Regions from separate parts of the Paenibacillus enshidis genome, predicted to be linked through region 4. Evidence: riboswitches for the same ligand, from Rfam matches in the RefSeq annotation. Region 4 holds a riboswitch; each other region holds the start of a gene.
The links. Region 4 has a riboswitch for cobalamin ahead of ACE41H_RS09080 (ABC transporter substrate-binding protein). Riboswitches for the same ligand answer to the same signal wherever they lie in the genome.
Positions count from the first base shown of each region.

Region 1 (5,428 bases), on a different contig from region 4:
GCGGTGGATAAAATCGCCTTTACCGGCGGCACGGCCACGGGACGCAGCATTATGCAGGCAGCCGCCGGCAATATGAAGAAAATATCGCTGGAGCTTGGCGGCAAATCACCGAATATCGTATTTGCTGATGCCGATTTCGAAACAGCGGTGGAGTACGCCATGTTCGCCATCTTCGCGGGCCAGGGGCAAATTTGCGCGGCTGGCTCGCGTCTGCTGCTGGAAGAAAGCATGTACGAGCGCTTCTTGGCCCGGCTGGTGGAGCGGACGAAGCGCATCGTCGTTGGCAGCGGCCTTGACGAAGGCACAGAGATGGGTCCGCTCGTATCGGAGGCGCATTTGCAAAAAGTGCTCAGCTATATTGAGCTGGGCAAAGAAGAAGGCGCAACGCTGGTGTGCGGCGGGGAAAGGCTGACGGAAGGCGAGTATGCCAGGGGCTATTTCCTGCAGCCGACCATTTTTACAGATACGAAGCCGGATATGCGCATTGTACGCGAGGAGATTTTCGGCCCGGTGCTCGTCGTGCAGACATTCAAGGATGAAGCGGAAGCGGTCCGCCTGGCGAACGACACAGTGTATGGGCTTGCCGGCGCGGTATTCACGAATAACGGAGCAAGGGCGCAGCGGGTCGTCCGGAAGCTACGGGCAGGCATCACCTGGATTAATACGTTTCATCCTACCTACAATGAAGCCCCCTGGGGCGGATACAAGCAGAGCGGCATCGGCAGAGAACTGGGAACCTTCGGCTACGAGGCCTATACGGAGGTTAAGCAAATCAATACCAATCTGCAGGTCGAGCCCCTTGGCTGGTACCGCAATTAAGGAGAGCGATGAGGTTGGGGAAAGAGCGCAAGTATGCCAGGATTGAAGGTCCGCTTCCCGGGCCGAAAACGGCTGAGCTGCTCCGTAGAAGGGAGGCGGCCGTAGCGGGCGGTGTCGGCAATAACTTTCCGCTGTTTGTGGAAAGCGCCAGCGGCGCGCTGCTCACGGATGTGGACGGCAACGTGTTTCTCGATTTCGCCGGCGCGATCGGCACGATGAATGCCGGCCATTGCCCGCCGGCGGTCGTGCAGGCCGTGCAGCGGCAGGCGGAGCGGTTTCTGCATACATGCTTTCATGTCGGCATGTATGAGCCGTATATAGAGCTGGCCGAGAAGCTTGCGGCGCTTGCGCCGGGCTCCTTTGCCAAAAAAGCGGTGCTGCTGAACAGCGGTGCCGAAGCGGTGGAAAATGCCGTGAAAATCGCCCGCAAGTATACCGGCAAGCCCGGCATCGTCTCCTTTACACGCGGCTTTCATGGGCGTACGCTGCTGGGCATGAGCTTGACCAGCAAGGTGCGGCCGTATAAATTCCAGATGGGCCCGTTCGCCCCGGCTACATATAAGGCCCCTTATCCTTACCCGTACTATCGTCCGGAGACCATGAGCGAGGAGCAGTATGCGCGCTTCTGTCTCGACCAGTTTGCGGATTTTCTGCTGACCGAGGCTGCGCCTGAGGAACTGGCGGCGGTCATTATGGAGCCGGTGCAGGGAGAAGGGGGCTTTATTGTACCGCCAAAGCTGTTCGTCCATGGTGTGTTTGAGCTGTGCAAGCAGCATGGCATTCTCTTCATTGCGGATGAAATCCAGACCGGTTTTGGCCGTACGGGTGTGATGTTTGCCAGCACGCATTTTGGCATTGAGCCGGATCTCATCACCGTATCCAAATCACTTGCCGCAGGTTTGCCGATCAGCGCCGTTGTCGGCAGAGCGGATATTATGGATGCGCCTAATCCGGGAGAGATCGGGGGAACTTACGGTGGCAGCCCGTTGGGATGCGTGGCTGCTCTTGCCGTCATTGACCAGATGGAACGGGAGAATCTTTGTGAACGGGCCGGGCAGATCGGACTGCGGATCAGAGAACATTTTGATAATCTGCAAAAGCAGTACCCTATCCTCGGTGATGTCCGTGGTCTCGGAGCGATGTGCGCTGTTGAATTTACGGATCCATCCAGTGGCAAGCCTGCCGCAGCATTTGCGGCAAAGCTGGTTCGTGCCTGTTATGACAGAGGTGTCATTTTGCTTACTGCCGGTATTCATGGGAACGTGATCCGTTTTCTGACTCCACTGGTCATTACCGACGAGCAACTGGAGGAAGGCCTTGACATTATAAGCGAATCGCTTGCGGACATGTATGCTTGAGCCTTTTAGCGTTGTTTAAAGAAATGGACAACTGTTTCTATACATGCTACCATTATATTGTTTTTCATATTATATTTTAGTATTTTAAAGAACAGGTGACGAGCTGTGCGTAAGCGCAGCCTCGTCTTAAAAGGGAAGCCGGTGCAAATCCGGCACGGTCCCGCCACTGTAAGCGAGGAGCCGGTCTGCAAGTTCGTGTCACTGTCGTTATTCGACGGGAAGGCCGCAGACGGTGAAGATCCGCAAGTCAGGAGACCTGCCTGCTTCTTGGATGTCACTAACCTACGCGGATAGGGGGTGGCCGGCACGGTTCACGAGCATGTCGTCGGGCTTTTTTTCAGCTGTTTTCATTTTCTGTTGTGATCATGGAAGCTCAGCCTGAATACTGCCCTGCGCTTTTCTTTGATCCAGTACGGGCACTCTCATCAACTTGAGGGTGCTTTTTTTGCTGTGTATTTTAAGAATCTCCTTAAGTTTAAAGGGAGGAAAGGAGCTAAATGAACAAAAAGCAGAATGGAGGGCCTCAAGCGAAACCTGTATGGTTTGTGGCTCATCTACTGGCATGGACGATTATCCTGATCGCTTCAATCACCATCTCTGTCATGCTTGGACCCGTGCGCATTCATCCCGAGCAGGTGTGGAACATTGCCTTTTCTCATCTTCCTCTCCTGGATGGCTGGATGGATGGATCGTGGACGAAAGCGCAGGAGCATATTGTGTGGAATATCCGCTTCCCCCGGGTTTTACTGGGGGCTGTCATTGGCGCCGGATTGGCTGTCACAGGAGCGGCGATTCAAGCTCTTACACGGAACTCGCTGGCTGATCCTTACATCCTGGGCGTTTCTTCGGGGGCGTCCACAGCGGCGGTGCTTGTGATTATTTTCGGAGCCTTCCGTTTTCTCGGGATATACGCGCTGCCTCTTTCCGCATTTGCAGGCTCGCTGCTTGCCATGGTGCTCGTGTTCATCCTGGCCAAGGTTGGTGGAGAGATTTCAACAACGAGATTGCTGCTGTCCGGTATTGTCACTTCCATGATGCTGTCAGCCGCCACTAACTTTATCGTCACATTGGCCCCCCATGCGGACGGCATCCGCTCCGCAATGTATTGGATGATGGGCAGTCTGACCGGCGCGAAATGGGAGCATCTGACCGTCCCGGCCCTTATCGTTGCTGTGGGAGCTGCAGTGCTATTGTCCCTGCACCGTTCGCTGAATTCCCTGCTTATGGGGGAGGAGGCGGCAGTGACGTTGGGAGTCAACATTGCCGCTTTTCGTATTTTACTCGTCGTTATTACAGCCCTGATAACAGGCACGATTGTCTCTGTAAGCGGTTCTATCGGCTTCGTCGGGCTGATGATTCCACACATCGCCAGGATAATGACCGGTTCCGATCATCGCCGGGTACTGCCGTTAAGCATGCTGCTTGGTGCGATATTCATGATCTGGGCGGATGTGGCCGCACGGCTCGTGCTGGCACCGGAGGAGCTGCCGATTGGCATCGTCACAGCCTTATGCGGAGGGCCGTTCTTCATCTGGCTGCTGCGCAGAAGTACATACTCATTTGGAGGGAACGGTAAATGAATGTGTCGGTTGAAGGAGTCTCCTACAGTGTGCAGGACAAACAACTGATTGATTCAATTCTGCTGCATGTGCGAAAGGGTGAGCTTGTCGGGCTGATCGGGCCAAACGGCAGCGGAAAATCCACTCTTCTGAAAAATATTTACCGTGTCCTGCAGCCTGATTCCGGCCGGATATCGATTGACGGACAGAACCTGCATTCCATATCGCATCGAGAGACAGCCCGGCAGATCGCTGTAGTGAGCCAGGAAGCACCGGTCGCCTTCGATTTCTCCGTCAAAGACATGGTCTTGATGGGACGTAATCCTCATAAAAAGTGGTATCAGCCGGATAGTGGGGAGGATCTGAGGTTGGTGGAGCAGGCGCTGGAACGTGTCGGCTTGCTGCAGGATGTGGGGCGCAGCTTCTCAACCCTGTCCGGTGGAGAAAAGCAGCGTGTTCTTATCGCGCGGGCGCTTGCACAGCAGGCCAGATTTCTTATTCTGGACGAGCCTACCAATCATCTGGATATCAAGCATCAGCTGCAAATTATGGATCTGGTAAAAGGGCTCAAAATCACTTCATTGGCGGCGCTGCATGATCTGAACATCGCGGCCTGCTACTGTGACCGCTTGGTTGTCATGAAGGATGGCAAAGTAATTGTGGCAGGGACACCGGAGGAAATCCTCAAGCCCGAGCTGCTGTTTACCATTTTTGAAGTGGCGACTGAGGTGGTCAGGCATCCGATTACAGGCAAACCATCAATAACATTTCTGCCAGAGATGAGCGGAATGGAAAATATCAGTCCAAATGATTGGACAAGCGGAGGAAGCCATGATTAAGTTTAAAAGATTATTCAATCTGTGTTTGGTTGGCACAGCATTGATTTGCCTGCTGTCTGCGTGCGGTAGCGCTTCTCAGAAAGCTGCGGCCATATCACCAGCCGGGGCGCAATCGGACCGGCAGAATTCAGGGGAAGAGCCGGTTGTCATTGAAAATATGGGGGAAAAGCTTGTGTTCACCGAACCTCCGCAGCGTGCCGTTACGCTGAATCAGCATGCGACAGAGGTGATGCTGGCGCTTGGCCTGGAGAATTCCATGGTGGGGACGGCTTATTTGGATGACCAAATTCTTCCTGAGTACAAAGAACAGTACGACAAAATTCCTGTGTTGTCGGAACAATACCCGTCCCAGGAAGTGTTTTTTGCAGCAAATCCGGATTTTGCCTACGCGGGCTGGAAAAGCGCCTTTACCGAAAAGACACTTGGTTCCAGAGCAGAACTCGCCGGGCAAGGCGTGCAAACCTATGTCCAGGAATCTTCAAACAAGCCAGGTCCGACAATGGACGATGTGTATCAGGACATTTTGAATATTGGCCGGATTTTTCGTGTCGAGGAAAGGGCGCAAGCTCTTGTGGATGACATGAAACAGAAAGTCGGGCAGATCCAGGAAAGCATCGGTACGGTCAGCGAGCCTGTCAAGGTGTTCGTCTATGACAGCGGTGATGATACCGCGTTTACGGCAGCCAACACTTATCTGACAAGCCTGATTAACATGGCGGGCGGAAAAAACATTTTTGATGATATCGAAAAAGGCTGGGCCACGGTCAGCTGGGAGGAGGTTGTGAACCGCAACCCGGACGTCATTGTCATCGTCGATTATGGGGATACAAGCGTGGAACAGAAGAAAGCTCTG
Region 1 covers NZ_JBHHMI010000002.1:64,048-69,475, reverse strand. Annotated here, with positions in the region: gene ACE41H_RS02880 (aldehyde dehydrogenase family protein) at 1-819, shown strand, start outside; gene gabT (4-aminobutyrate--2-oxoglutarate transaminase) at 834-2,177, shown strand; cobalamin riboswitch at 2,254-2,455, shown strand; gene ACE41H_RS02870 (FecCD family ABC transporter permease) at 2,675-3,757, shown strand; gene ACE41H_RS02865 (ABC transporter ATP-binding protein) at 3,754-4,575, shown strand; gene ACE41H_RS02860 (ABC transporter substrate-binding protein) at 4,568-5,428, shown strand, end outside.
Region 1: another riboswitch for cobalamin. It lies ahead of ACE41H_RS02870 (FecCD family ABC transporter permease); the one in region 4 lies ahead of ACE41H_RS09080 (ABC transporter substrate-binding protein).

Region 2 (5,428 bases), on a different contig from region 4:
CGCCCATCCTTTTCCCGGATACCGTCACCATCACGATCCTCATAGCCTGCTTGGCTCAGCAGCTTTTTAGCCTGCTCAGGATCATAGGTATATCCTGTAATCTGGTCATAGCCAAAAGGCAGCGCCGAAGTGAACGGTCCTTTGGCTGCCTTCCCGCCCACAAGGGTACCCGCATACATTTCCCGGTCAATGCCGTAGGAGATTGCTTTGCGGACTGTGATATCGCTCAATGCCGGATTCTTGTAGTTGAACCAGACAAATTGGGTACGCAGACCCGGAATCTCATCAATCCTGTAACGGGAGCTGTCCTGGAACAGAGGCAGTTGGCTGCGGCCTACATTGCTGGCTACATCAATCTCCCCGGATTGCAGGGCCATCGCTCTGGTATTATCGTCGGCTATGTATTTGAACGTAATGCTCTGCACCTCGGCTGCACCGCCCCAATAGCCTTCATATCGCTTCGTCTCAATCTTCTGCTCCGGTGTATAGGAAGTAACCATATATGGGCCAGTGGCAATCGGCTTTTGGGCAAAAGCAGACGTATCCGCAGTGGTATCCACGATGACAAACAAAGGCTCAGCAATGTTGCCTGGCAAGGATGCGTAAGGTTCGCTGGTGCGGATCGTCAGGTTCTGGCCTTCGGAACTCATCGAAGCGATCGGGAGCGTGGACTTGCCGCGCGGGTTCAGAGAAAGAGAGCGTTCGAGCGATTTCTGCACCGCCTCCGCTGTCACCGGCTTTCCGTTATGGAAGGTCACCCCTTCACGGATATGGAATAGCCAGGTCTTATCATCCTGACGCTCCCAGCGATCTGCGAGCTTGGGAACCATCTGCATCTTCTCATCGAACTGGATGAGCGTCTCACCGATGGCCGCGCGCGTCAGCGTCCAGCCGTTCCATTCCTCTGCCGGATCAAGATTTGTCCCCAGCCAGAACAATGCCACATTCAGGTGCGTGCCTGCAGTTGCTTCATTTCCTGTTGCCGCAGACCCCGCAGCTCCGGCAGCTTGTGTACTCTCTGCACCGCCAGAGCCGGAATTGCCCGCCGTTCCCCCTCCACATGCAGACAGCAGCAGCACCATCAACACCCATACAGACATACTTCCAAATCGATTCGTGTAAAAAGCTTTGTCCCGCCTCTTCATTATATCTCTCCTCATGCTAGCGCTTATGTCTGGGATCAAGCACGTCACGCAGGCTGTCCCCCAGCAGATTAAAGATCATGACCGTGCCAAAAATAGCAAGACCCGGATAAATCAGCAGCCAGGGTGCGGTCTGCATATATCTTCGTCCTTCGTTCAACAGTGCTCCCCACTCCGGCTCCGGCGGCTGTGCGCCAAGTCCGAGAAAGGACAAGCCAGAGATGGACAATAACATGCCGCCGATATCCATCATCGCCATGACGATTAGCGGTGGCAGCACATTGGGCAGAATATAGCGCGCCAGAATACGGACAGGCCGTGCCCCGCCGAGCGCAGCGGCAGTGATGTATTCCTTCTGCTTATGCTGAATGACCAGACTGCGCACCATGCGGGCATATTTGGCCCACCACACGACAGAGAGTGCCACTACGGTATGAATCAGGCCGGGACCAAGCATGCCCGCAACCGCAATGGCAAAAATAATACCCGGAAACGCCATCAGTGTGTCCGCGAGCCGCATAAGCACGCTATCCACCCATTTGCCCGCATAACCTGCCAGAACACCAATCGTCACGCCAATCGCAGCCACAACCGCAACCAAAATGAAGGTCATGAGCAGCGAGGTCTTTGCCCCGTACAGCACCCGTGACAGCACACAGCGTCCCAGTTGATCCGTTCCCAAGGGGTACTGCCTGTCCGGAGGCTGCAGCACCTTCGTGAAGTCCGTTGCAAAGGGATCATGGGGAGCCAGTAAAGGTGCAAATATGGCCAGCACCAGCCATAGTCCGGCCAGTCCTAACCAGATGGAGAATAGCCGCTGCTGTATCCATAACTGTGCCAGTTGCTGTATCAGCATTCTCATTTATACGTCCTCTCCAAGTCTGAGCCGTGGGTCCCGGATATGTGTCCATACATCCACGACCAAATTAATAGATACATAGATGACGGCCATCCAGATGACATAGCCCTGAATCAGCGGATAGTCGCGTGCGATGATCGCCTCCAGCGCCAATTGGCCCACACCCGGCCAGCCGAACACACTCTCTATGATCGCTGCGCCGCCAAGTAAAGCGCCTGCAGACATCCCGAGCAAAGTCATTAACGGCAGCAGCGCATTTGGCAGAACATACCGCAGCATGATCGTGCCCTCCCGTACACCGCGCGCCTTGGCCCCGATCACATAATCCTGGGACATTTCCTCCAGCAGCACCGTGCGAATCTGCCTGCTATACTGCGCAATCAACGGCACAGCCAGCGTGCAGGCCGGGAGGATCAGGCTGCGGACTCCTGAACGTCCCATGACCGGCAGCAGCTGCAGCTTAACTGCGAAAATCAGCATTAGTAACAGCCCCAGCCAGAAGCTTGGCATAGACAGCCCTGCAAAGGAAAACACACGGATGAAATAATCCTTTGCACGATTCGGTTGCATAGCAGCTGTCATCCCCAGTGGAAAGGAGATCAGCACCACCAGCAGCAGAGCGGCACCGGCAAGCTCCAGCGTAGCAGGCATTCTGGACAGCAGGATCTCTGTCACCGGATATCCGTATTTATAGGACATGCCAAAATCACCGGTCAGCGCATGCAGGACCCATGAGCCATACCGAACAAGGAAAGGCTCGTCCAGCCCCAGCTCCGTCCGCACCTGTGCAACCAGTTCCTCTGAGGGAGTAACTCCGGTAGACATCAGCATCAATCGTGCAGGATCACCCGGCGACAGGTAGGTGAGCAGGAAGGTCAGGAACGAAATGCCCAGCAGCACGGCGGCCAGTTGAAGCAATCTATGGACAATATATCGGCTCACGCCATTCGCCGTCCTCTCCTGAGGGTAGTAAATACTGTTGCATAGCAGCATTTTGAAAATACACAAGCAAAAAAGCGGCTTTTCCCGCACCGAAACGGAAAAAAGTCGCTCCAAATAGACAGATTTTCAATGAAAATCGGACTCCTGTAACACCTTCCTATCTTCCGTAGGCATTGCTGTGTTGTTGAACGGGCAGGTCTCCTGGCTCCAGAATCATCATCCTTGCAGCGGCCTTCCCGGGTTATGACCCGGTGGCACTTGCTGCGACTCCTCTGTTACAGTGGCGGGACCGCGCCGGTATTGCACCGGACTTCCCTTTTAAGCAGCCATCCTTGTAGATGGAGCACCCAGTTCCATGTATGCAGTTGATATGTTTTACAAGTGTAAAGCAGCCTCATTTCAGTATAACGGGCGTGCTTGAAATGGGCAAAGCTTTTCTGCTTCTTTTACTTTGCAGCTGGCCAAGTTCAAGACTGCGCTGTTCCATCGGGCTTTTTACGTTGCATGAATCTCTATGACTGCGTATAGTATATGTGTAAGCTTATACCTTCTAAGGAGTGAATCATCATGGCTCGTACCAAAACCCAAAAAGCCATATCCCAGGCAGAGCGTGCGGGAAAACGCAGCTTTGCGGACAACCGGAAAACGAACGATCAGTACGGCGCTCTGTCGCAGCATGTACGAACCACCACCACCAGGCTGGAAAAACTGCATAAATTAAAGCATAAAAAGCGGATCGGAGACGATGGCGCTTTTTTTCGTTTTGAGGAAATTTTGGCGTAACTCTGCTACAGCAGGGCGGAAAGATGGTATCCTATGTATAATCCTTACCGTACAGGAGTGAGCCGTCATGACATTAGCCCGCACCGGAGAGATCATTCCCAGAGAGAAAGTGAACCTGGACAAAAAATACCCGATTTACATTGCAGACACCATCGGCGTCAGCTCCCCTTACCAGAAGCTGCACTGGCATGATGTGCTGGAGATCAATTATATTAAGTCCGGCTCCGGGTACTACATCATTAATGGCAAAAGATTTGAATTCCGGCAGGGAGACATTCTGCTGATCAACTCCAATGATCTGCACTGCGCGTATGAAGTGAAGGATCTTGTCATCATGGTCATTGAGTTCGATATGTCCTGGTTTGTCAGCAGCCTGCGTTATGATCCGGAGATTCTGTCCCCATACAAGGATATGGGCAGCCATTTCACCAACCTGCTTGACCGCACTTCGCCGCATATCGGGGAGCTGCGTACGCTTTTGCTGGAGATGCAGCAGGAGCATGAGCAAGCCCGTCCATCGTATATTTCCCTGGTGTATTCCCACTTGCTGCGCTTTCTTTCCTGTGTGAACCGTTATTTCCGTCTGGAAGACGCCAGACAGTGCAGCAGTGCCAACGTCAGCTCACTTCAGCTTGAAAAAATGCGTCAAGTCATCCACGCCATGGAAGAAAAGCTTTCCCACCCCTGGACCCTGGAGGAGCTTGCTGCCATTGTTTACCTCAGTCCGTCCAGGTTCAGCGATATTTTCCGCCGGGCTGTCGGCACTTCCCCCCTGGAATACCTGATTCAGCTCCGATTGGAGCATGCGCTGATGCTGCTGGAGCAGACGCAGATGAAGATCATGGATGTCGCCATGGAATGCGGCTTTCGCAGCCTGTCCAATTTCAATCATTTGTTCAAAAAGCACATCGGCCAATCCCCGAAACATGCCAGAATGCGTCAGCATCATACCCCCACGCTTCAAAAATAGCCATTTTCTAATAAAATATCACTCACAGTTGACACTGGAAGATAGAGTTCCCCCTCATCGGGCCAATATAATTAAAAAACCAGTAAGATAACGTAACTTTACAGACGTTTAACAGAAGAAATGTATTGTTTTCGCCCTGTAAAATAAGAAGAAAAGACAGGTTGCCTGACGCGGTTCTAACAAACAGAAACCGCAGAGTTCCTGTTAAAAGGGGGGGGCGTTTCTGCAGAGTGGCGTTCGTACGGAGCGGCAATTGGCGGCCAACCCGAACAGCGAAGCCTATCGAAAGCCGGGACGGTTGGTCAGATTTGCCCGGCAGTGGGAAATTCAGCTGATGGTTGTGCCTGCGCTGCTTTTCATTATCGTGTTCAGCTACGTCCCGATGTACGGGGTGCTAATGGCCTTTCAGGATTACAACATGTTCAAAGGCTTTCTGGCAAGTCCGTGGGTAGGCTTCAAGCATTTCGAAATGTTCTTCCATGCACCCGAGTTTTGGAAGATCATAAGGAACACCGTTGTCATCAGCCTGCTGAAGCTGCTGGTCGGCTTCCCTGCGCCCATTATTCTCGCGTTGATGCTGAACGAGATTCGCAGCCGGGTATTCAAAAGGACGATTCAGACGATCAGCTATCTTCCTCATTTTCTGTCCTGGGTCATCGTTTCCGGCTTTGTCGTATCCTTGCTGTCTACAGATAACGGCAGCCTCAACATTGCGCTGATGAAATTGAACCT
Region 2 covers NZ_JBHHMI010000041.1:11,284-16,711, reverse strand. Annotated here, with positions in the region: gene ACE41H_RS24010 (ABC transporter substrate-binding protein) at 1-1,145, opposite strand, end outside; gene nikC (nickel transporter permease) at 1,162-2,004, opposite strand; gene nikB (nickel ABC transporter permease) at 2,005-2,943, opposite strand; cobalamin riboswitch at 3,118-3,310, opposite strand; gene brfA (ribosome rescue factor BrfA) at 3,511-3,726, shown strand; gene ACE41H_RS23990 (AraC family transcriptional regulator) at 3,794-4,696, shown strand; gene ACE41H_RS23985 (ABC transporter permease) at 5,031-5,428, shown strand, end outside.
Region 2: another riboswitch for cobalamin. It lies ahead of nikB (nickel ABC transporter permease); the one in region 4 lies ahead of ACE41H_RS09080 (ABC transporter substrate-binding protein).

Region 3 (5,428 bases), on a different contig from region 4:
ATTATTCAGCATTGGGAAAAGGGAGTTAAATCGCAGAAGGAGAACCGCTTCAAGCGGTTCTCCTTCGTTGAGGCTGCGGCTTAATGCCAGCATGCACCGTATTGCATCTAAGGCAGATCAGCCTGTGACTGTTTTTTATTGGATGGCGCAAACCATCCGAGAAGTGCTATCGCAATCAGGACACCATAAAAGACAAGGGTCCAGCCTGTGCTATGCGGGAAATGATGATCCAACACCCCAATATCTTCATGAGCCAGGGTAATCACAGCGAGCTTGACGCCTACCCATGCCACGATTGCATAAGCTGTGGTCTCCAGTGCCGGCCGTTGAGCGAGCAGCTTTACAAACCATGTGGCCGCAAACTTAATCAGGACGAGCCCGGCGATTCCACCAAGCAACACAACGATGAATTGTCCGCCGTCCATACCGCCGAAATTCCCAAGCGGTGAATCGGGGAGACCCAGTGCCAGAGCCACTGCAGCAAGGATGGAATCAATCGCAAAGGCAAGATCCGCAAGAGCAATTTTTCCTACGGTTGGCCAAAAGCCTTTTCCTGCAGCATCTTTCTTTACATCCTCGCGAATATTCTCGTTTTTCTTGCCGAAACGCGCTTTGATGATGTGCTTTAACCCAAGGTAGAGCAGATAAGCAGCCCCGATCGCCTGTATTTGCCAGACATTCGCAATAAACGATATCGCAAACAGCGCGACGAAACGAAAAACAAAGGCCATAATGATCCCGTAATTAATGGCTTTCTTCTTCTGGTCCTCCGGTAAATGCTTCGCGATAACCGCCAGAACAAGGGCATTATCCGCCGATAGCAAACCCTCCAATCCAATAAGAATCAGTAATGCCCATGCATACTCCAGCCAAATGGATTCCAACAGTACTTCTCCTCTCTTATAAAGAGTATGTTCATTACGGCAAACTTCCTGTTTTAAACCTAAGTTTCGGTTATAACAGAGGATTTTTATCCGGCTTTAGTTGTACCGTCATTCCCTTCCCTATTTACGCTGTCAAGTTATGGCTCGTTTCATTCATTAAACGGCGAAAAATGCAAAAAGAGCATGCCACCGCAGCTCCTTCATTATTTGCATTGAACACTTCATTGATTATATAATTTCATTCCGCTTTAATAAGTAAGTATAAAGAATGACTCCCCCAACCGCACAAATGGCCGCACATAAACCTATAAATCCGTAGCCAGCCTGAAGCCCGCGAAGCAGTCCCACCTGAGAATTTGCCCCGAAAAAAACCTTAGTCAGTTCAATAACTCCACCGATCAAGTAATTGCCAATTACACTGCCGATTCCCATAAGCGTAACCGTAAACGTTATAGCGGTATCACTGCCATTTGGATATCTTCTAGCAATAAAAGCCATAACGGTGGGATAAATCATCGCAATACCTATACCGGCGGCAGCGAAGAAAAAGGCCAGGCTTTCTCCCCCCAAAATGGCTATGAAAGTACAAAGGGAAGATAGTCCCGCAAATACAATCAGTGACAAAGTAAAACCAATTTTGTCTGTTAACGGTCCGAGCAATAGCCGTGCAAGCGAAAAACATAAGAAAAAAGCAGATAACATTCCCGAAGCTGAAACTGTATCCCAACCGTATGCTTTTTCAAGGAAGTTAACGAGCCAGCCTCCTACAGCCAATTCGGAAACTACGCCAAATGATAAAATAACAACCATCAGCCATAAAACCGGGTCTTGCATCAATGTTTTCAGAGGGACGCGATCCTCATGTTTAATCTCATCCCCTGGAAAAGTACTACATAATGCAAATATAATCGGTATGATGGATAATAAAAGCATGATGAGGTACATGCCGCGCCAGTCAAGTACAGAACCGTTAATCTTAACCTCCATCAGACCTGTCGCAATGAGAGGTGCAACTGTCGAGCTAAGGCCATAAAAGCCGTGGGCTAAGTTCATCATTGTGCCGGTGTTTCTCACAAATATACGGGCGCCTAAAATAGCTAACCCAATCTCCAGCATCCCGTTTCCAATGTACATCAGGAAATATGATGCAGAAAACGTAACATAATACTGAGAAAAGAAAATGAATATACCCGAGACCGCCATCGCTGCAAAAGATATAACGGTTACCCGCTTTATTCCCCATATTTTTGTCAGGTAAGCAGTAAAGGAGCAAGCGATTAAATAGCCAAGCGCATTAAGGGACAATAAGGTGCCCAACTGTGATTCGTTTAGCAAAAAGTCATACTGAATCCGTGGAATAGCGGGTCCTTTTATATTTTCTGAAAAACCGAATATGACAAACCCTATAAAGATTGTAGCAAGCTGCATGGCATAAACTTTGTTGAATTTCCCTGTACGTTTCTTCACTTTTGGCTTTCTCCTTATTCGTTTGCTTATGTATGGACATAAGGAAATTTTAAATGAACAGCTTTCCTTATGAAATATAATATTAAGGAGTATTTATATAAATTTAAGGAAACGGCATTCTCATCACCTTCAACAGTCCTTTCTAAACCCAGCCTTTATTTCCAACGAACAACAAGCCCACCTGAAACGGTGAGCTTATTGTGACTGTTATTTTGTTATTTTACTGAAAACGCTCAAACCGATAAGGCAGAAGATTGGCCGGCAGCTCCAGCAGCTTGTTCTGATCCCGCGAGGTGATGGCCCATTCCAGCAATTCGTCATAAAGGTCTTCCTCTTTAATGCCGCCGAACCATACCGGACCGTCCGGCGTCTGAATCGATACGACGTTAGCAATATCACAAGGTCCAAGACAGCCGGTGACTGTCAGCTGGATGCTCTTGAGCAGCTTCTCTTCCTTCCATCTGCTCTTCAGCCTGTCGAGCGGGATGCCTGGTTTTCCCTTCTCTGTACGACCGCAGCAGCAGCCGTTGCAGATCATAACCTGGCCGAGCACTCTTCGTTTTGTTGCCACTTGCTCCATCCATATCCTCTCCCATGCACTGTGATCTCGCATAAGCCTCCCCGTCCGGCTTCATGTTGACCCAAAAAGCCCTCAGACCGCAAAAGGCTGAGAGCAAGAGTACATAAGAGAACAGACCGCAGACCACGCATGGGTCCCGATCTCCATATTATGTACACCGTTCCTTAACCGCGAAGGGCTGATGCGAATCTGCAGGCAGGTCTTCTGGCTCCCGGATCGGTGCCTGCCTTCCGTCTTCCCCAGCATGCTGAGTGACATGTATGGAAGGAGGCTCCCCAGTCACAGCGGCGCGACCGCTAGGGATTTTCACCCTATTCCCTTTTAACCCCGGCCTTAGCCAGGGCACCTGCGAGATTCTTCCATTATAACGGACCCAGGACTGAAAGACGAGCATTTAAATAGGCCCTAATATGGTTTTGAAATCGACAAAACTCTGAACCTCGGTAATATCTTTCCCGTTGACCTTCTGGGCACTAAAGACCAAATTGCCCTTAAAATCCATGCTTTGTCCTGGTTTAATCCATTTTCTCACTTCAAACATTTGATTACCGGAAAGAAAATTCGCTTTAACTTCTTCACGGATAACCGGCCGCACCTCTTTTATATAAACGGGAACTTTTCCACTATTCAAAACAGATGTTTTATATTGGATCGTTATTGATTGATCGTCTTCATCGGGAAGTGTATAACGACTCCCCATACTATCTATACCCGTACGAAACAATATGACCGTATTAATATGCGTCGTATAAAAATAGCCACTTGCTAAAAAACATACCAGCACTGTCATCCAAACATACTTGATATACTTTTTCATAATACCTCGACCCACACCCTTTTAATTCCAATTTATCACAATTCAGCGGAGGATACGACATCCTGTCGTGAGTTAGAATTTATGTTACTATAAAAAGTCTTAATTTAATTAACTCGTCTTTGTCCTTCGCCTGCAACTACACTTCTCTGTCCACATTCCAAAACCGTTATATTTTGGACAACTGTAAAGTGTTTTTTCGTCGTTCCCCCATTTCGCCCCCTCTGATCCGTAGTATAATCTGGTGAGATTAAAACGGATCGCCGTGGAGGTCTCTTGCATTTTCTGTTATCTAAGATACTTCCCCTAACACCACTGTCTCAGGGCCGGTTAGTACGTAAATTCATAAAACTGAAAGGATGACTCTTATGGAATTTCACATTAATAACACTAAGATTCTTTGTCCGTGTTGCAGGAACAATACCTTCGAGAAAGACTATCGACAACTAAATTCAAGAGGAGCTACATTCTTAGGATTTGACTGGGCAAACCGCAATGCAACCATATTGGTTTGTCAGAAATGCTCCTACATTTCTTGGTTCATGGATGAGCCAGAAGAAATATGAAAGTATATCTTCTTCGGCCCTCTGCCCAAACCAAAACGGCCAGACTTCAGGCGGGAACCAAGAAGCTCTGCTGCTTTTCCTGGGAAATAATCGAAACTGCAAAAAGCCTTAAGCGAGAGTGGGTTCCGCTTAAGGCTTAAACTTCTCGGAATAAGCTTCCTAATATCGCAATAAAACCTTCCGCTAAACGCGGTCTGTCTTCTGTGAAAGTACATCGCTAGACGTTTTTCTTATATTTACGGCTATATTGATCACGAGCCCCCAATGATCAAAGCATAGACAATCCCCGGTCCATGAACACCGATTGTCAGGTCATTCTCGATGTCCGATGACCGGCTCGGGCCTGAGATAAAGTGAATGCCTGCCGGAAGCTTCTCATGCCCCGCCCGGTCGAATTCCATGAGGATCTCCCCTAGCCTAGTCTTCAGCCGCTCTACCGGAACAAGAATGATGAGCACAGTGGGAAGAAGGCTTACGGAGCGGCCTTTGTGCGGCGCAGAAAGCACAGTCACCGAACCGGTATAAGCCACAGCATAATCCGCCATAACAACACCGAAGTCCGCGGCGGCCGCTTTGGCTTTCCAGGAATCCGCAGAATCCACGTTCCAGACAGAGATGTCCGCGCCGGGAATGGCCGATTCCAGCTCAAGCGCCGCCAGCTCCGGCTGGTCCTGCCTGAGAATGGCTCTTGCACCCATTTCGGCTGCTTTATCGGCAATAAAGGCGGCTGCCTCCTTCATCGTCCCCAGTCTGGCTACATGTCCGCCCACACTGCTGAAATTGGCGGCAAAGCGGTCGATCCGCTCCTGCTCGCTCCACTCGAACGCCTGCCAGAACTCCGGCGCACCCCGCAGCGGATGGGGCGGTGGTTCCGTCAGGCGCGGCCGCTTCAGTCTGGCGGCAATACCGTTCATAAACTGCTCCTGCCTTGCGCGTGATTCGCCCTCCATCCGGTCCAGCCAAGCCTGATGCTTGCTATTCATGCCGCTCACCCCTTTCCCGCTGCCGTAAAACAGCCTCCAGCCGGTTTTGCAGCGCCGGGTCCGGCTGCGGAAGCGAGCTTTGTACCTCGCGGTCCAACTCCTCCCACCGCTGACGGAAGCTTCTCTTCGCAAGG
Region 3 covers NZ_JBHHMI010000003.1:260,138-265,565, reverse strand. Annotated here, with positions in the region: gene ACE41H_RS05630 (MeeY/MeeF family manganese export membrane protein) at 108-884, opposite strand; gene ACE41H_RS05625 (MFS transporter) at 1,113-2,351, opposite strand; gene ACE41H_RS05620 ((2Fe-2S) ferredoxin domain-containing protein) at 2,572-2,931, opposite strand; cobalamin riboswitch at 3,110-3,296, opposite strand; gene ACE41H_RS05615 (hypothetical protein) at 3,326-3,748, opposite strand; gene ACE41H_RS05610 (LutC/YkgG family protein) at 4,563-5,294, opposite strand; gene ACE41H_RS05605 (LutB/LldF family L-lactate oxidation iron-sulfur protein) at 5,287-5,428, opposite strand, start outside.
Region 3: another riboswitch for cobalamin. It lies ahead of ACE41H_RS05620 ((2Fe-2S) ferredoxin domain-containing protein); the one in region 4 lies ahead of ACE41H_RS09080 (ABC transporter substrate-binding protein).

Region 4 (5,428 bases):
GCGCCGGGGATGTGGAGGGCGGTCGAACTGCAGGAAGCGCTGGGACGGCGCGGCATTCTCATCCGCAGCTGTGCCATGTACCCAGGGCTGTCGGAAAACCATTTCCGGGTCGCCGTCAAAGAACGGAAGGATAATCTGCTGCTGCTGGACACCCTGGGGCGTGTGCTGGAGGAGGAGCGGCGTGACAGGTAGCCTGATCATTGTGGCGGCATACATCGTGGACCGGATGATCGGTGATCCGCGCTGGATTCCCCATCCTGTGATCGGCATGGGCAAGCTGATCACCTTCGTGGAGAGCATCATACGCGGCTACGCCCGCAGCACGAAGGCCTTGCGCTGGGCGGGTATGCTGCTTCCCCTGACCATCGTGGGGGCAGCGTATCTGCTGACCTGGCTTGTCGTATTTTTGCTTGGAAGAATCCATCCCTGGTTGGCTATTGGCGCGGAGGTGCTGCTCATTGCAACGACCATCGCCTCCAAAGGGCTGAAGGATGCGGGCATGGCGGTGTACAGGGAGCTGTGCTCCGGTGATCTGCCTGCAGCCCGCGCGGCGCTCGGCATGATCGTGGGACGGGATACGCAGGAGCTGGATGAGCCGGAAATTGTGCGTGGTACGGTGGAAACAATTGCCGAAAATATCGTTGACGCGATTATTTCACCGTTGTTTTATGCGCTGATCGGCGGTGCGCCCCTGGCTATGGCCTACCGTGCGGTCAATACACTTGATTCTATGGTCGGCTATAAAAATGAGAAGTACCTCCATTTGGGCTGGGCGTCGGCAAGGCTTGACGATGCGGCCAATTACATTCCCGCCCGGCTTACGGCAGTGCTGCTTGTCGTCGCGGCGTGGCTGAAGAGGCTGGAGTCGCTTCGCAGCTGGCGGACGATACGGCGCGATGCGCGGCTCCATCCAAGCCCCAACAGCGGATTTCCGGAAGCGGCGGTCGCGGGCGCGCTTGGCGTCAGACTGGGCGGGTACAATGTATACCATGGGGTACGCTCCTTCAGAGCCTATATGGGAGACCCGCTCCGACCGCTGGAAGCGGAGGATATCAGGCGGACAACTGCGCTGATGTTCCTTTCTTCCTCGTTGTTCGTGCTGCTCTGTGTGGCAGCCGGGGAGATAGGCTGGATGGTTACGCCGCCGCAATGAAGAGCCTGATTCCGGGGGAGGTATATAAAATGAGCAGCAGTACATTCTGTGAGTTGGATTTAATCCTTGTCCGGCACGGGACAACGCAGTGGAATCGCGAAAGACGTTATGTGGGACATGCCGATCCGGGATTGCTTCCTGATGCGGAAGGTGAATTGGGGGCGCTTGGGCAGCGGCTGCGCGGGATGTGTTTTGCCAAAGTGTACAGCAGCGACCTTCGCCGCTGTACAGAGACGCTGAGGCTTGCCGCGCCCCAGCTTGCGGCTGAGGCTGCTCTGGACGAGAGGCTGCGTGAGCTGGACTTCGGGGCATGGGACGGCGAAACCTACGAATCGCTTAAAGATATGCAGCTGTACAGGTCCTGGCTGGACAATCCGCGTTGTGTCACTCCGCCCGGCGGCGAGAGTCTGGAGCATTTTGAAGACAGGCTTAACGGCTTTTTGAACGATCTGGTGAAGGATGTTTTGCAGGGGGAAGAAAGCGATACAGCTGTAATTCCTGCCGTACTTGCAGTCACCCATGGCGGCGTGATCCGCCAACTGGCCGCGCGGACCGTGCCTGGTCTTGACTTCTGGTCCATTCAGCTGCCGCCCGCTGGCATGGCGGGGCTGCGTCTAAGATATGAGGATGGGCACATTACAGGAAGCTGGCTGAGTAGCATCATATCTACCTAACCCCGACTTGGCGCCTGCCTAACCCGGGTCTGGCCTGCATTCGTTCACAAATTTGTAAAGCCCGCCCCGGCGGGTTTTCCTTGATTTTGACGGCAGACTTGCTGGTTGTTCGGGTTGTACAGACGTCTTTTTTCACCTATAATCACTTTGAAAAGTATGGCCTGATTGAAATTGACAGCAGACTAGGTCAGAGCGGCGCAGAAGACTGCGAATTCCGCCGTTCTGTTAAAAGGGAAGCCGGTGCAATTCCGGCACGGTCCCGCCACTGTGAAACGGGTATGGACGGCGATACGCCACTGCCGCAGGAAATACCGTGGCGGGAAGGCGCCGGTCTTGAGCAATTCAATTCCCGTAAGTCAGGAGACCTGCCTGGTCCGTTTAGACCGTCGCTCCTTCGCGGAAAGGATGGCGGGTTCGCGGCAATGAATCCGCGCGGCACGGCACTTGCCTGCTGCGGATATCGGCTGACGCAGAGCCCGGTCCTCTCATGAGGGCCGGGTTTTCTTTTGCACAGCCGGACTATACAGAAGAAAAGGGGAGTAAGCATTGTGACCAGATCAATAAAGAGTTGGATGACCGTGCTGCTGGCGCTGATGCTGATTGCAGCGCTGGCTGCATGTGGCAATACAGGGGCAGGCAATGAGGCTGCAGGCGGCAGCGGAGCTTCTTCGCAGCAAACAGCGCCGGCGGAAGAAGCGGGAGCTACCGTTTATCCGCTGACCGTTAAGGATGCGACCGGACAGGAGTTTACTTTTGAGAAGGCCCCGGAAAAGGTGATTTCCGTATCCCCGGCCGAGACGGAGGCGCTGTTCGCTCTTGGTTTGGACAAGGAAATCGTCGGTGTATCGGATTATGATGATTACCCGGAAGCGGCCAAATCCAAGCCGAAGATGGGCGGCATTACAAAGCCGAATGAAGAGGCCATTATCGCTGCCCAGCCTGACATAGTTTTTACAGGCATATCGATGAGCGAAGAGGCCGTCAACAAACTGCGCGACCTGGGCATTACCATCTTCAAGACCGATCCGAAGACGGTAGAGGACGTTATGAACAATATCACCCTGTATGGCAAAGTAATGGACCGCCAGCAGGAGGCCAAGGCTGTAACTGATAAAATGAAGGCCGATATCGCTGAGGTGCAGGAGGGAGTTAAAAATATCGGCGAGGACCAGAGACTGCGGGTGTATGTTGAATTTTCGCCAGGCTGGACGGTTGGCAAGGGAGAATTTATGGACGAGCTGATTAGCCTGGCAGGCGGGGTGAACATCGCTTCCGACACGGAAGGCTGGAACCAGATCAGCGAAGAAAAGGTCATCGCGGCTAACCCGGATGTCATCCTGTATAGCAAAAGTGTGGTGGATGAGAATGGGAAGACACTGGAGCAGATCATCAAAGGGCGTGGCGGCTGGAGCCACATCAACGCAATCCGCAATAACCGTGTGTTCGGTCTGGACGATAACCTGCTCAGCCGTCCGGGACCACGTGTGACGGAAGGGCTCAAGGAAGTGGCCAAGGCCATCTATCCGGAAATCTTTAAATGAACCGCAAGCTTGTTGCGTACGGCCTGGCCGGATTCGTTCTGCTGATCCTGACCGTGCTGGTCTGCCTGGGCATCGGCTCCGTGCGGCTGCCTGTCCAGCAGATCGCTGGCATTCTGATGCACCACCTGCCGTGGGCCGGGATGTATATTACGCCGTTCTGGGATGCTCCGGCCGAGCAAATTATTGTTAACGTGCGCCTGCCGCGCGTTCTGCTCGGCATGCTGACTGGTGCGGCGCTTGCGCTTGCAGGCGCGGCCTTCCAGGGCGTACTGCGCAACCCGCTGGCCGATCCCTTTACCCTTGGGGTATCGTCGGGCGCGTCGGTCGGAGCGGCATTTTTGATTTACTGGGGACTTCAGTATTCGTTTTTCGGCCTCTGGACCCTGCCGATGGTGGCCTTCACTACAGGAATTCTTACTTTATATTTTGTGATCCTGCTGGCAGGGGAAAAAAGAAAAATTCCCACTCAAAGCCTGATCCTGTCCGGTGTGGTCATGCAGTCCTTTCTGGGGGCGGTCGTCTCTTTGCTGACGGCCATGTCCAAGGAGACCGTCAATGAAATCCTGTATTGGACGATGGGAAGCCTCAGCCTGAAGGGCTGGGCATATCCGAGCATTATTCTTCCTTACGTCATGCTCGGGCTGGTGTTCCTGTGCAGTAAAGCCCGTGTACTGAACATGTTGGCCTTGGGAGAAAGGCAGGCAGCGTATATGGGCGTAAATGTGAACAGGACGAAGCTGTGGGTGCTGATTGCGGCGACTTTTCTGACGGCGGCGTCGGTATCCGTCTGCGGGGTGATCGGCTTTGTGGGGCTCGTTGTGCCGCATATGATCCGCCTGCTGACCGGACCGGACTACCGGCTGATCATTCCGCTGTCCGCGCTGGGAGGCGCTATCTTTATGGTATGGGCGGATACGGCCGCACGCACGCTGCTGGCACCGACAGAAATTCCGCTCGGGGTCGTTACGGCATTTGTGGGAGCTCCGTTCTTCGCTTACCTGCTGCAGCGCAACAAGAAGCAGCGGAAAGGAGAACTGTCGTGATGAGCACACAGTTCAGGGCAGCCAGCGTGTCGGGGGTGCATAAAACCTTTGGCCGGGTGCAGGCGTTATCCGATATCAACTGGGGCACAGCCTCCGGAGAGTGGTGGGGGATCGTCGGCCCGAACGGGAGCGGCAAATCGACCCTGATCCGGCTGCTGTCCGGGGTGGACAAGCCTGATGCTGGAATCGTTCACATTCAAGGCCGGGACGCGGCCGCCTACAGACGTAAGGAGCTCTCGCGTATCGTGGCCGTGCTGCAGCAGGAGGGAGTGCCTCCGGTCGGGTATACGGTCAGGGATGTCGTGGAAATGGGCAGATACCCTCATCTGGATTGGGCCGGGAAGGATGCCGACGCGGATATCGTTGAACGCGTGCTGGATCAGCTCGGGCTTGCGCCTTTGGCCGAACGGAAACTGGACGAGCTGAGCGGAGGCCAGCGGCAGCGGGTGGCGCTCGCCAAGGTGATGGCCCAGGACCCGCAGATTCTGCTGCTGGATGAACCTACGACCTATCTCGATCTTCATTATCAGCTCCAGTTCATGGAGATGCTGGCCGAATGGCGGGCGAAGGCGGGCATTACCATCATTGCCGTCCTGCATGATCTGAATCTGGCGGCTCAATTTTGTGATTCTTTGCTGGTGCTGAAAAACGGCCGTATCGAGGGAGCGGGAACGGCTGCGGAAATGCTCACAGAGGACAATATCCGTCGCTGGTTCGGCGTGGACAGCCATGTCATGCCCCACCCCGACAGCGCGGTTCCGCAGCTCATGCTGAAACGAAGGGAATAGGGACCCAGAGACGACTCTGTTCTTAAATACATTAAGGTTAGGAAGTGGAAGGATGAATGAAGCTCTGAAGCGGCTTGTCCAAAGCATAGCTTTGCCTGATGAGGAAGCCAAGCGGCTGGCCGCAGCGCATTTGGACCAATTGACAAAACCGCCGGGCAGCCTCGGGAAGCTGGAAAGCCTGGTTATTCGGACAGCCGGCATCACCGGCCAGCCAAAGCCGGATTTGGCC
Region 4 covers NZ_JBHHMI010000006.1:65,777-71,204, reverse strand. Annotated here, with positions in the region: gene cobD (threonine-phosphate decarboxylase CobD) at 1-192, shown strand, start outside; gene cbiB (adenosylcobinamide-phosphate synthase CbiB) at 182-1,153, shown strand; gene ACE41H_RS09085 (histidine phosphatase family protein) at 1,183-1,827, shown strand; cobalamin riboswitch at 1,995-2,214, shown strand; gene ACE41H_RS09080 (ABC transporter substrate-binding protein) at 2,400-3,368, shown strand; gene ACE41H_RS09075 (FecCD family ABC transporter permease) at 3,365-4,411, shown strand; gene ACE41H_RS09070 (ABC transporter ATP-binding protein) at 4,411-5,199, shown strand; gene cobT (nicotinate-nucleotide--dimethylbenzimidazole phosphoribosyltransferase) at 5,252-5,428, shown strand, end outside.